Regions from separate parts of the Streptococcus fermentans genome, predicted to be linked through region 2. Evidence: predicted binding sites of a transcription regulator. Region 2 holds the regulator's gene; the other holds the start of a gene.
What was found. The regulator CtsR, encoded in region 2, represses protease genes until heat stress. The targets are predictions, from matches to a motif close to TTGGTCAAAAAAGGTCAAANA.

Region 1 (6,337 bases), on a different contig from region 2:
TTTTGATCCGATAATGGCTGCTGCATAGGCACCAATAGCCATAAATCCAGCATGTCCAAGTGAAAACTGACCAGAGAACCCAACGATAAGGTTAAGACCTACTGCTAGAATAATGTTGATACCGATTTGTTCAATAATCTGAATATGGAAAAGGTTCAAGACTCCTATAGAAACCAATAGGCTAATCAAACCATATCCAAGCAACAAAAGGAATAACCATAGAATATTAACTTTTAAATTTTCTTTCATTGTTTACACCTTCTCTTTCACATTCTTACCGAGGATACCAGCTGGGCGAACAATCAAGATTAAGAGTAAGATTCCATACACGATGGCATCACGGAAATCTGACATTCCGAAGGCGGTAGCAAATGTCTCCAAAAGACCAATAACAAAGCCACCCAGAGCTGCACCAGGGATAATTCCGATACCACCAAGAACGGCAGCCACGAATGATTTTATACCTGGAGTCATTCCCATCAATGGTTCAAGAGAGTTATAGTAAAGTGCAATCAAGACACCCGCTGCACCAGCTAGAGCTGAACCCAATGCAAAGGTAAAACTGATTGTACGGTTCACGTTAATCCCCATCAGCTGAGCAGCATCACTATCTACAGAAACGGCACGCATGGCTTTCCCCATCTTGGTTTTTTGTACGATGAGTTGTAGAAGAACCATCAAAACAAGTGAGACAGTCAAAATCAACAATTGAATATTTGTTAAACTAATTGGTCCCAAGTCATAACGAACTGTTTGGATTGCTTGAGGGAAGGCACGTGTATTGGCGCCTACCAGATAGACCATCCCATACTCCAGTAAGAAGGAAACCCCGATGGCTGTAATCAATACAGAGATACGAGTTGAATGACGTAATGGACGATAAGCAAGAAACTCAATGATAACACCGAGAATTGCAGTACCGATCATCGATAAGATCAAGGCAACAAAGAAATTTAATTGCAAGGAATTAATCAAGAAATAACCCATGAAAGCACCCATCATGTAAATATCACCATGAGCAAAGTTAATGAGCTTGATAATTCCATAAACCATAGTATAACCTAGGGCTAGTAGTGCATAGACACTACCCAAGATTAGACCATTGACAAGTTGTTGAAGCATATGGTTCACTCTTTCTAATTATTATTTTTAGGATTTTTTTAAAAAAATAATCCTTTCATAAATACTGAAACAGGGAGTGAGTAAAAGCTCATTCCCCATTTACAATATCTATAATTATGGTTTTACGACTTCTGCCGCTTCTACTTTACCATTATTCATGGTCATCATGAAGGCTGTTTTCACAGTGTTGTGATCTGCATCAAAGCTTGTTTGACCTGTAACACCTTCGAAGTTTTGTGTTTTAGCAAGATTGTTCTTGATATCAACTGAAGTTTTTGCACCTTTTGCTGCATTAGCTACAAGGTAAACTGAGTCATAAGCAAGAGCTGCAAATGTTGAAGGATCTTCGTTGTATTTTGCACGGTAAGCTTCAAGGAAGGCTTTTGCCTTATCTGAAACCTCTACAGTAGTTGAGAAACCTGAGATGAAGTAGATATTTGATGCACGTTCGGCTGTTGCTTGTTGAACAAATTCTGCACCGTTGAATCCATCACCACCGATGATTGGTTTATCAATTCCCATACCACGAGCTTGGTTTACAATCTTACCAGCTTCTGTATAGTAACCTGGCAATACGATTGCATCAAAGTCTTTATCTTTGATTTTTGTCAAAGCTGCTTGGAAGTCAGTGTCACCTGATACAAATGTTTCATCTGCTACGATTTCGCCTGAGAATGAATCACGGAATGATTTTGCAATTCCTTTAGCATAGTCACTTGAGTTATCTGTATATAAGACTACTTTCTTAGCGTTCAACTTGTTTGTAACATAGTTAGAAATGATTTTCCCTTGGAAGCTATCTTGGAATGTTCCGATGAAAAGGAAATCTTGACCTTTTGTCAAACCATCTTGAGTAGCACTTGGAGAAATCAATGGAACTCCAGCTTGTGTAGCATTTGCTACTGCTGCTGCAGTTGCACCTGAAGTTGCAGGTCCTACGATAGCTGCTACTTTAGATTGAGTAACAAGGTTTGTTGAAACTGAAGCAGCTTCAGCAGTTTCAGATTTGTTATCTTTGTCTACTACTTCGATTTGTTTTCCATCGATACCACCTGCTGCGTTAATTTCATCAACTGCAAGTTGAGCACCCTTCTGCTCAGATGTACCGTAAGAGGCTACAGCACCAGTTTCTTCAAAGTTGAAACCAATTTTAACGACTTTCTCATCCACTGGGTTACCAGTTGAGTTTGAAGCTCCTGACTTTACTTCTCCACAAGCTGCTAAAACAGCCACACTTGCAAGAGCTACAAGTGACAAGACAAATTTTTTCTTCATGTTTATCTCCTTTTAATTACTTAATTTAAATTACATGTTAAGAATATACCGAATTATCAGAAAATTGTCAACACATTTATCTAAATTTTTACATGATAACGTTTTCGTTATTTCTGTAGAGACTACCAACAAAGGGAGTTTCCAATTCTTGGATATGACATCGTCTCACTTTTTTGACAAATTTCTCTTTTCCTAAACGGCTAACCAGTTCTTCCACTTCTTCTGTTGGGACATAAAGTTGCAGATAACGGTGTTTTTTAGAGTGGTAACAAATATCACCATAATTATCGAGTTTTTTTGCATCACGATTATAGTATAGGTAGATAATCAGACCAGACCGATTCTCTTTTTGAAACATATTACAACTTCCTTCTAAAAATCTTCTTACTATTATATCAAAAAAAGCAAACTCAGTCGAGTTTGCTTCAAAAGATTAATTCAAAGAATTATTAGCCATGATTTCATCAATGAAACCATATTCAAGTGTTTCTTGAGCGCTCATCCAGTAATCACGTTCAGCATCTGCATGGATTTGCTCAACTGATTTACCAGAATTATCTGCAAGAATTTGCTCCAAAGTTTTACGAGTTTTAAGCAAGTGTTCAGCAGCAATGGCCATATCTGTTTGCTGTGTACCACCACCTGTACCACCCATCGGTTGGTGAATCATGTACTCGGCATTTGGAAGCATAAAACGCTTGCCTTTTGCTCCACTTGAAGCAATGATTGTTCCCATTGAAGCAGCCATCCCCATAACAATGGTTTGGACATCTGCCTTGATAAAGTTCATAGTATCAACGATTGCCAAACCAGCTGATACAGAACCACCTGGAGTATTTACATAAAGGTAGATATCTTTTGTACTATCTTGGGCATCCAAGAAAAGCAATTGGGCGATAACTGAATTGGCCATATTGTCTTCGACTGGTCCAGTCAACATAATGATACGATCTTTTAAAAGACGTGAGTAAATGTCATATGAACGTTCTCCACGACTTGTTTGTTCAATAACTACAGGAATCATTCATTTCTCCTTCTGATTTCTAAATTTCCTAGTCAAGCGACTTGATACAGGACTATTATATCTTTTTGGTCAAAAAAGGTCAAATTTTTGCTCTATCCTAAAAACAGACACAAAAATTCAACCTCCTTTCTAGACTAAAACTAATGAACAGTTTTAGGGTAAGCTTAGAATTTTACTTAGTTCCGAACAAACGGTCTCCAGCGTCACCAAGACCTGGAACGATATAGCCATGTTCGTTCAAGCGTTCATCCAAAGCTGCTGTAAAGATTTCTACATCTGGGTGAGCTTCTTGAAGAGCTTTTACACCTTCTGGAGCAGATACAAGGCAGACAAATTTGATGTTTGATGCTCCACGTTTTTTGAGGGAATCAACAGCCAAGATTGCAGAACCACCTGTTGCAAGCATAGGGTCAACCACAAAAATTTGACGTTGGTCGATATCTTCAGGTAATTTAACCAAGTATTCTACTGGTTGAAGAGTTTCTTCATCACGGTACATACCAATATGTCCAACTTTGGCTGCTGGAACCAAGCTCAATAGCCCATCGACCATCCCAATACCTGCACGCAAGATTGGAACAATTGCCAATTTTTTACCAGCCAATTGTTTTTGGACTGTTTTTGTGATAGGTGTTTCGATTTCAACGTCTTCAAGCGGAAGATCACGAAGTACTTCATATCCCATCAACATAGCAATTTCATCTACTAACTCACGAAAAGCTTTTGTAGAAGTGTCTGTACGACGCAAGATTGACAATTTGTGTTGAATGAGTGGATGATTAATGACTTCAAGTTTTCCCATTTTCTGAATTCCTTCTTTCAATTTATTCTTCTTATTATATCAAAAAATGGTTTAAAAATCCTTCTAAACCATCTTTTTTTTAAATTTTTAAATCAAGTTAGCTTCTTGAAGAGCTGCTTGTACTGTCTCAAGTGGTAAATGGGTCAACTCAGTCCCTTTTTCACGATAGAGATACTGGGCGTAGTCGTCCATACGGTACTGGTTAATATAAACGACACGTTCACAACCTACCTGGAGTAATTGCTTGGTGCAGTTGAGACAAGGAAAATGTGTAACGTAAGCTGTAAATCCTTTTGGAACGCCACGTTCGGCTCCTTGTAAAATAGCATTAACCTCAGCATGAAGAGTGCGGACACAGTGGCCCTCAATCACCAAACAGTCATGGTCAATACAATGCTCCGTTCCTGATACAGAGCCATTATAACCTGTTGAAATCACCTTATTATCCTTGACTAAAACAGCTCCTACCTTGGCGCGTTTACAGGTTGAACGATTGGCAATCAATAGGGCTTGAGCAGCAAAATACTCATCCCAAGCCAGTCTTTTTTCTGTCATAACTTCTCTCCTCCTGATCTATTTTTTGAAAAATGGTAGGCGTAAATCTGCAATTTTTTCAGCAGGAACCTTCATTCCATCCTTGATCCATTTTAGCAAAACTGATACGATGGCAGAACTCCAAAAAGAATGCAGATAAGAGCTGACTCCTTTTGATTTTCCATAGTATTTTTCTAAAAACTCTTGCATGGCTTGCACAAAGATTTTTTCCAAGTGGTAGTCCAAGGCAAGCTGAATAATCTTGGCTTCTTTTCTGGCTTCACGAAAGAGATGAACCCAAACCAGATAGAGATCCGTTTTGACATCGTAATGACTCAGCTGCTCCATGATATTATGGACACTGCGTTTAAAGACGCTTTCTAAAATCTCTTCTTTGGAGTCATAGTTTCGATAAAAAGCTGCACGGGAGACCCCAGCTCTTTTTACCAATTCGGAAATGCTAATCTTTGTCAACTCCTTTTTCTCCAAAAGTTGCAAGAGAGCTGTTTCGATAGCTTCTCTGGTCAGTAAATTGGATTCTTTGTTTGATTTTCTGAGATTTTCAAGTGAATTTTCAGAAATTCTTCGTTCGGCCATAACACTTCCTTTCTACTTGTGACAACAGAGTGACGAGACTTTTGTTTTAAGATTTTTCATGATATAATTGTAAAAAAAGACAGAACCTTTGTCAATGTATAAGTGATAAAGATGGAGAATTTCTATGACATGGAAGATTGTAGCTGACTCTGGTTGTGATTATCGTCAACTGGCAAATCCAGCAATTGATACTGAATTCATCAGTGTTCCCTTAACCATTCAAGTGGCTGATCAAGTCTTTATTGACGATGCTAGTCTTGATATTGACAAAATGATGGAAACCATGTATGCAACTTCTGAAGCTTCAAAATCAGCTTGTCCTAGCCCTGATGATTACTTGCGAGCATTTGAAGGGGCAAACCATATTTTTGTAGTGACCATTACCGGAACTCTTTCTGGTAGTCAAAACAGCGCTCAATTAGCTAAGAATCTCTATCTCGAAGAACATCCTGATACTCAGATTCATGTCATTGATAGTTTATCTGCTGGTGGAGAAGTTGACCTTATCGTAGAAAAAATCAATGATTTGATTGACCAAGGACTTTCTTTTGAAGAAGTGGTTAAAGCTATTACTGCTTACCAAGAAAAAACTAAGTTACTATTCGTCCTCGCTAAGGTTGATAACCTCGTTAAGAATGGTCGCTTGAGTAAGCTGATCGGTACAGTTGTTGGGCTGCTTAATATTCGTATGGTCGGGGAAGCAAGTGAAACTGGAACCTTGGAACTCCTACAAAAGGCTCGTGGTGCTAAGAAGTCCCTCCAAGCTGCTTATGAAGAGTTAATCAAGGCTGGCTACGCTGGTGGGCGTATCGTCATGGCTCACCGCAGTAATGATAAATTCTGCCAACAACTCTCAGAACTCTTGCGTGAAAAATTCCCACAAGCTGAAATCAAGATTATCCCAACCTCTGGACTCTGCAGTTTTTATGCAGAAGAAGGTGGACTCCTCATGGGATATGAAATTGACTAATTTATATAAGACA
Region 2 (6,337 bases):
AGAGGAACACTCGATAAAACAATCAAATAGAGCCACTGGAAAAGACTACGGCCCACAAAGAGGTCTTTCCAAAGCAAACGCATAACTCCTGCAAAACCAATTTTACGAGCTTCTGCGTGAACATTTTTAAAGTTTTCAATAAATCGTGTGATTTTTTCAGTTATTTTTTTCATTTTCTTCTCCTAATCTGCTTGGTAAATGGCATCAATAGCCACTTTTGCTGCTTCATAATTTCCTAGATAGTCATCCGCTAGATAAACATGAGGGATATTGGCAAGATATTGCTCCCTCATCATATCCAAATGCTGAGAAAAACTATGACGGATATGGTCTTCTGCCATGGTCATGTCGCGAAAACCATCATTGACATAAGAGCCAACAGGTTGCACAAAGAGGATTAAATCCCACTTTTCCTTGGCTAAGATGGAAACAAAGAGATTATCAAAGGTCTCTCCGGATAAGTCCTCCTGCTCTTCGCTTTCCATGTAGTAATCGTAGTAGCCCTTAGTTACCAAAGAGTTTGTATCTGCAATGACTAGGCCTCGATTGGCATTGCTATCGATTAACTTGGAAGTTTGGTCATATTGCCCCAAAAGAAGGTAATAATAATCTTTTGGGGTAAGCTCATCATCTCGAACATTATTTTTTATCTGATACTCACGAGCATACTCCAGACTGACTGGCGCATCATAAAAGCGAGCTAAATCCTTGGCTAGAGTTGTTTTACCATTACTAGCACTTCCCATAATCAACACTTTTTTCGTAAACTGACGGCGGAAAGGTTGAGCGATATATTTCCAATATTTGCTTGGATTTTCTCGAATCATAGTAGCCGAAATTCCAAATTTTCTTTCCTGTAGAACAGTCTCGAAACCACGTTCTGACAATTCTTGTTGGTATTCGGACTCTCCTACAAAAAAGATTAGTTCCTCACCAGTCTGGTCATAGGAAACTGCCTGCAACATCTGATCCAACCACTCCTGCCAGCCCATTGGATAGCGAGGGATATTAGTTTCATCAAGTTTACAAACAGAGGTCAACTCATCATCTCGAAATGCTTCACGAATATAGCGAAACCTCTTTTGTAGTGTAAGTCCAACCTGTTCACCACGATCTCCCTTATAACCTGAAACTATCACCCATACAGCATCACATTGACGTTTTGCTCTTTGGATTAAATCAATATGCCCCTGATGCAAGGGAGCAAAGGTTCCAAAAACCACTGCTATCTGTTTTTTCATGTCTTTTCAACCTTTTTATAACTTTTTATATTTTATATCATACTCTATCTTGTTCTGTTTGTCAAGACTTTTTTATTGTTTTTTATAAAAACATTTCTTAATTATAAGATTTTTTACTTGATATACAAAACTGAATCAGTAGAAATTCGTTTTTGAACTCCTTAAACTAAATGCACAATTCAAATACTTATTTGAGTAACAACTTTCCAAAAAAAGAGGCTGAAACAATCTGTTCCAACCTCACAATTTTAAACAATCTCAAATTTTAATTGACCAGCTTTGACACCAATCTTCAGAGTCTTACCAGCTTCCAATTCACCTTTAAGGAGAAGTTCTGCTAGTTTGTCTTCTACTTCCGTTTGCAAAGTTCTGCGTAGTGGACGAGCCCCCATCTCTGGATCATAGCCTTGCTGAGCTAGGAGTTTAAGGGCTGATGCTTGAAGTTTCAAGTCAATTCCTTTTTCTGTTAGGCTTGCAATCAATGGTTTGACCATAATCTTAACTACTTCTTGCATATCTTGACTTGACAAGCTATGGAAGACTACCTTCTCATCAATACGGTTGATAAACTCTGGACGATAAGCCTTTTTCAGCTCCTCAAACATCCGTTTTTCCATATTTTCTTGGTCAAAACGAATGTCCTTAGCTCCAAAGCCGACTGTCTTGTCGTCACGAAGAGCTGTCGCACCAAGGTTTGATGTCATGATGATGATGGTATTGGAGAAGTCAACCTTGCGACCCTTACTGTCTGTCAAGACACCATCATCCAAGACCTGCAAGAGAACATTAAAGATGTCTGGATGAGCCTTTTCTACCTCGTCAAAGAGAAGTACTGAGTACGGTTTGTTACGAACCTTCTCGGTCAACTCTCCACCTTCTTCGTAGCCTACATAACCTGGAGGAGCTCCATTGAGACGACTGGCTGCAAATTTCTCCATGTATTCACTCATATCAAAGCGGATAAGAGCAGACTCATCATCAAAGAGAACTTCCGCCAAGGCCTTGGCCAACTCGGTCTTACCAACACCTGTAGGTCCAAGGAACATAAAGGATCCAATTGGACGTTTGTTATTGCGAATACCCGATTGATTACGGCGAATGGCACGACTGATACTAGATACAGCTTGTTCCTGTCCGATAACACGTTTATGCAGTTCAGCTTCAAGATTGAGATACTTCTTGGCATCTGTTTGAGTCAATTTTTGAACTGGAATACCTGACAAGCGACTCAAGGTGGTCAAAATGTCTGATTCTGTCACCAAATCTTTATAGACTGGAACTTCCTGCTCTTTTGCAATGAGTTGAGCAGCTTGCTTCCATTTACCATCCATCAAGGCCTTGTCAGCTGGAGATAAACCTGACTCATCTTGTTTAGCGTGTTTCGATTTATTTTGCACTGTTGCAGCTGCTTCGTCCAGTAGATCAATGGCTGAGTCTGGCAAGTGACGGCTAGTTAAATAACGATGAGCCATTTTGACAGCTGTTTCTACTGCATCATCTGTAATTTGAACATGGTGATGTTTCTCATAAGTTGCCTTCAAACCCTGCAAAATAGCCATACTATCTGCTAAACTTGGCTCCTCAATCATCACTTTTGCAAAGCGACGAGAAAGGGCTGCGTCTTTTTCGATGTGCTTTTGATACTCTTCCTGAGTGGTCGCACCGACAGTTCTCAGAGTTCCACGTGCCAAGGCAGGTTTCAAGATATTGGCTGCATCCAAGGTCGAATCAATCCCACTTCCTGACCCCATAATAGTATGAAGCTCATCGATAAATAGGATGACCTTTCCATCTTCCTCAATATCTTTGATGATATTGTTCATACGTTCTTCAAAGTCACCACGGAAACGAGTTCCCGCAACCACATTCATCAAATCAAGTTCTAAAACTCGCATCTTAGCCATTTCATCAGGTACATCCCCGTTGGCAATACGTTGCGCAAGACCAAGTGCTAGAGCTGTTTTACCGACACCTGCATCTCCAACTAGGACTGGATTATTTTTTGTCTTACGGCTCAAGATTTGAATCATACGAGAGATTTCTTGGTCGCGCCCGATGACTGGTTCCAATTTACCCGAACGAGCTTGCTCCGTAAGGTCATGCGTATAATCTTCCAAACCTCCACTTGGTGTCTGAGGCATACCCATCATATTAGCCATGGAATTTTGCTTATCCGCTACCGTACGATGACGCTGGCGAAGGGCCTTCAAATCTTCTCTAGTCCAACCAGCACGCGCTTCAAGACTTCGACGAAGTCCAGCAATCTTGACCTGATCCTTCTGATCTTCGTAAGAAAATCCCGCTTTTTCTAAAATGCGAGTAGCTAAGGCATTACCATCATGTAAGATAGCATAAAGAACATGCTCTGTTCCCAATACCTTGGCATGTACGACAGAAGCAACGTGCTCTGCTTCCAAGAACAATACCTTCAACCGGTGTGAAAAAGGCAGCTCCTGATAATGTTCCTTATCGCTATACTTTGTTTCAGTCAGCTCTACAGCAACTTCCTCCAGACGATCAATCTCATATGGAAATTCGTTTAAAGTCGCCCCAGCCACACTGTAACCATGATTGGCCATAGCAATCAATAGGTGCCATGACTCTAGGTATTCTGCCCCAAAATGACTGGCGACCAGAAAGGCACTTTCTATACATTCTCTCAATGCTTTTGAATATTTCATTTAGTTCTATTTTCCTTTTCTATCTACCTCTTGTAATAACTGACGGAGCATATTGGCACGGATAAGATTGGCATCATCGCCTAAAACTCGGTCTGTCGCCATTGCTAATAATAGATTCATCTCCTGACGAGTCACCAAATCCTGCTCAAACAAGAGTCTTAAAACATCTTCAAAGATAGCTAGGCTAACTTCTTCACCTACCGAATACAGTAAATCGCGGAGCATTTCATGGTGGTTTGAGAATTCAATCCGACCAATGCGAATATAACCGCCACCTCCCCGCTTACTTTCAACTAAATAACCTCTGCTTTCAGTAAATCGAGTCTTAATCACATAATTAATCTGGCTAGGCACGACTTGAAAGGTATCCGCTAATTGGCTTCGTTGCAATTCAACCATACCCGACTGCTCCAAAATCGCCTTGATATAGGCCTCTATATGGTCTGATGTATTTTTAAATCTCATAGAACGTCACCTCTTTCTTTGAACCTTGACCATCTTTGACTATTATACCGAATTTTTCGATTTTTTTAAAGAAAAAGGGGCTGGTAATGAACAATCCTCACCAACTCCCTGTCTTTCTAATTATTTAATCCCAATTTCGCTAAAATTTGGCGTTTATAAGCAATTTTTTGAACTTCCTTGTCTTCGGTTTCAGACCAGTCGAGTTTGACTTCAGAAACAATCTGCCCAGGCCTATTTTTCAAGATATAGATACGGTCACTAAGATTAAGGGCCTCCTCGATACTATGCGTAATGATGAGTGTCGTCAGGCCTAGCTGTTTATGAATCTCCAAATACCAGGCGTGGAGCTCCATCTTAGTCATCTCATCCAAGGCACTAAAGGCCTCATCTAGAAGAAAGAGCTTATGTCCAAAAAGATAGGTACGAAGTAAAGCAACACGCTGACGCATCCCACCACTAAGCTCATGAGGATACTTGTCCCGTATCGCCGTCAACTGAAAGGTAGCAAGGATTTCATCTGCTTTCGCAACAGCTTCTGCCTTATCCACTTTTTGAATCAAAAGGGGCAAAATGATATTGCCAAGTACCGTCTTGTGTTCCAAGAGCAGATCCTTTTGTAGCATATAGCTCACGCGCCCCTTGGGATTTTCCTCCCCATCAAGCACAATTCTACCTGACTGGACTTCCAAAATCCCTGCAATCAGGTTAAAGAGTGTGGTCTTTCCTACACCACTAGGGCCTAGGATAGAAACCACTTCACCTGAAGTCACTTGTAGATTAATATCCTCTAAAATCTTTTCATTATCGTAGGCATAGCTTACATGTTCTAGTCTAATTTCTGTCATTATTTTACAAATTCGTTAGTGAAACCTTTATCAGTCAAGTCTTCCTTGAGGATTCCATTTTCCTTATCCCATTTGTAGAAGGCATTCCAGCGGTCCGCATCAAATTGTCCCCATTTTTCCTTGTCGCTTGCATATTCTTTTGACAAGTATTTTTGAGATTCGATGACAAAATCACGCTTATCTTTGAGTTCTGGGGCATTCTTGATGAGGATATCTGCAGCTTCTTCTGGGTGCTCCATAGCGTATTGGTAACCTTTTTTAATAGCTTGAATGACTTTACGAGCTTCTTCCTTATTATCTTTCAAATAATCATTGTTTGCGATGATAACTGGTGAATAGTAGTCAAACTCTTTGACGTAGTCTTTCAAATACATAAAGTTGGCATCCACACCTTGAGATTTGGCAAGGAGTCCATCCCAACCGTAGTAAATCCAGGCAGCATCAAAAACGCCATTGGCAATCGGAGTGATCGAGTTTGAATCGTTGTTTGGTACTTTTTCAACCTTGTCAAAGTCTCCACCTTGAGATTCTACCAAGGTTTTCAACATAGCAAGTTCTGTTGGGTCATTCCAGGTTCCATATTTCTTCCCAACCAAGTCTTTAGGACTAGTTACATTATCGGATTTACGAGAGATGATCCCTGATGTATTATGCTCAACGATTGCTGCAACGGCAGTAATTCCTGCCCCTTTTTCCAATTTCTTAGCCATGTAGTCTTGGAAATAGATAGCAAATGGCGCCTTGCCATTGATAACCAAGTCTGACGAACTTTCTTCTGGTGGCAATTTCAAATCAACATCCACTCCAGCTTCTTTGAAATAACCTTTTTCCTTGGCAACATAAAGCCCTGTGTGGTTGGTATTGGGTGTCCAATCCAGGATAAAGTCAATTTTTTTGAGTTCTGCTTCTTTATTGTCCTTAGAAGCAGTTCCTTGGCCGCAAGCCACTAGCACGACAGCTAGAAGAGCTGTTACAATCGTTAAAAACACTTTCCATGTTTTCTTCATTTTTATTTCCTCTTTTCTTTTTCCAAAACACTCTATTTTAAGTACGTTTCCATTTAATCACATATTTTTCACTGATATCGACTAGTTTCATACCCAGA

Region 1: a site for CtsR is predicted at 3,487-3,507, ahead of clpP (ATP-dependent Clp protease proteolytic subunit ClpP). Genes of this name have one in related genera too.

The regions. Positions count from the first base shown of each region.
Region 1 is NZ_JBFNFG010000001.1:159,714-166,050, reverse strand. Features, by position in the region: gene AB2B50_RS00755 (branched-chain amino acid ABC transporter permease) at 1-249, opposite strand, end outside; gene AB2B50_RS00750 (branched-chain amino acid ABC transporter permease) at 253-1,122, opposite strand; gene AB2B50_RS00745 (ABC transporter substrate-binding protein) at 1,237-2,397, opposite strand; gene AB2B50_RS00740 (YlbG family protein) at 2,486-2,755, opposite strand; gene clpP (ATP-dependent Clp protease proteolytic subunit ClpP) at 2,831-3,421, opposite strand; gene upp (uracil phosphoribosyltransferase) at 3,594-4,223, opposite strand; gene AB2B50_RS00725 (deoxycytidylate deaminase) at 4,311-4,778, opposite strand; gene AB2B50_RS00720 (TetR/AcrR family transcriptional regulator) at 4,797-5,354, opposite strand; gene AB2B50_RS00715 (DegV family protein) at 5,479-6,324, shown strand.
Region 2 is NZ_JBFNFG010000011.1:10,839-17,175, reverse strand. Features, by position in the region: gene pnuC (nicotinamide riboside transporter PnuC) at 1-173, opposite strand, end outside; gene AB2B50_RS08880 (AAA family ATPase) at 183-1,241, opposite strand; gene AB2B50_RS08875 (ATP-dependent Clp protease ATP-binding subunit) at 1,490-3,922, opposite strand; gene AB2B50_RS08870 (CtsR family transcriptional regulator) at 3,929-4,387, opposite strand; gene AB2B50_RS08865 (ABC transporter ATP-binding protein) at 4,504-5,232, opposite strand; gene AB2B50_RS08860 (ABC transporter substrate-binding protein) at 5,232-6,239, opposite strand; gene AB2B50_RS08855 (ABC transporter permease) at 6,277-6,337, opposite strand, start outside.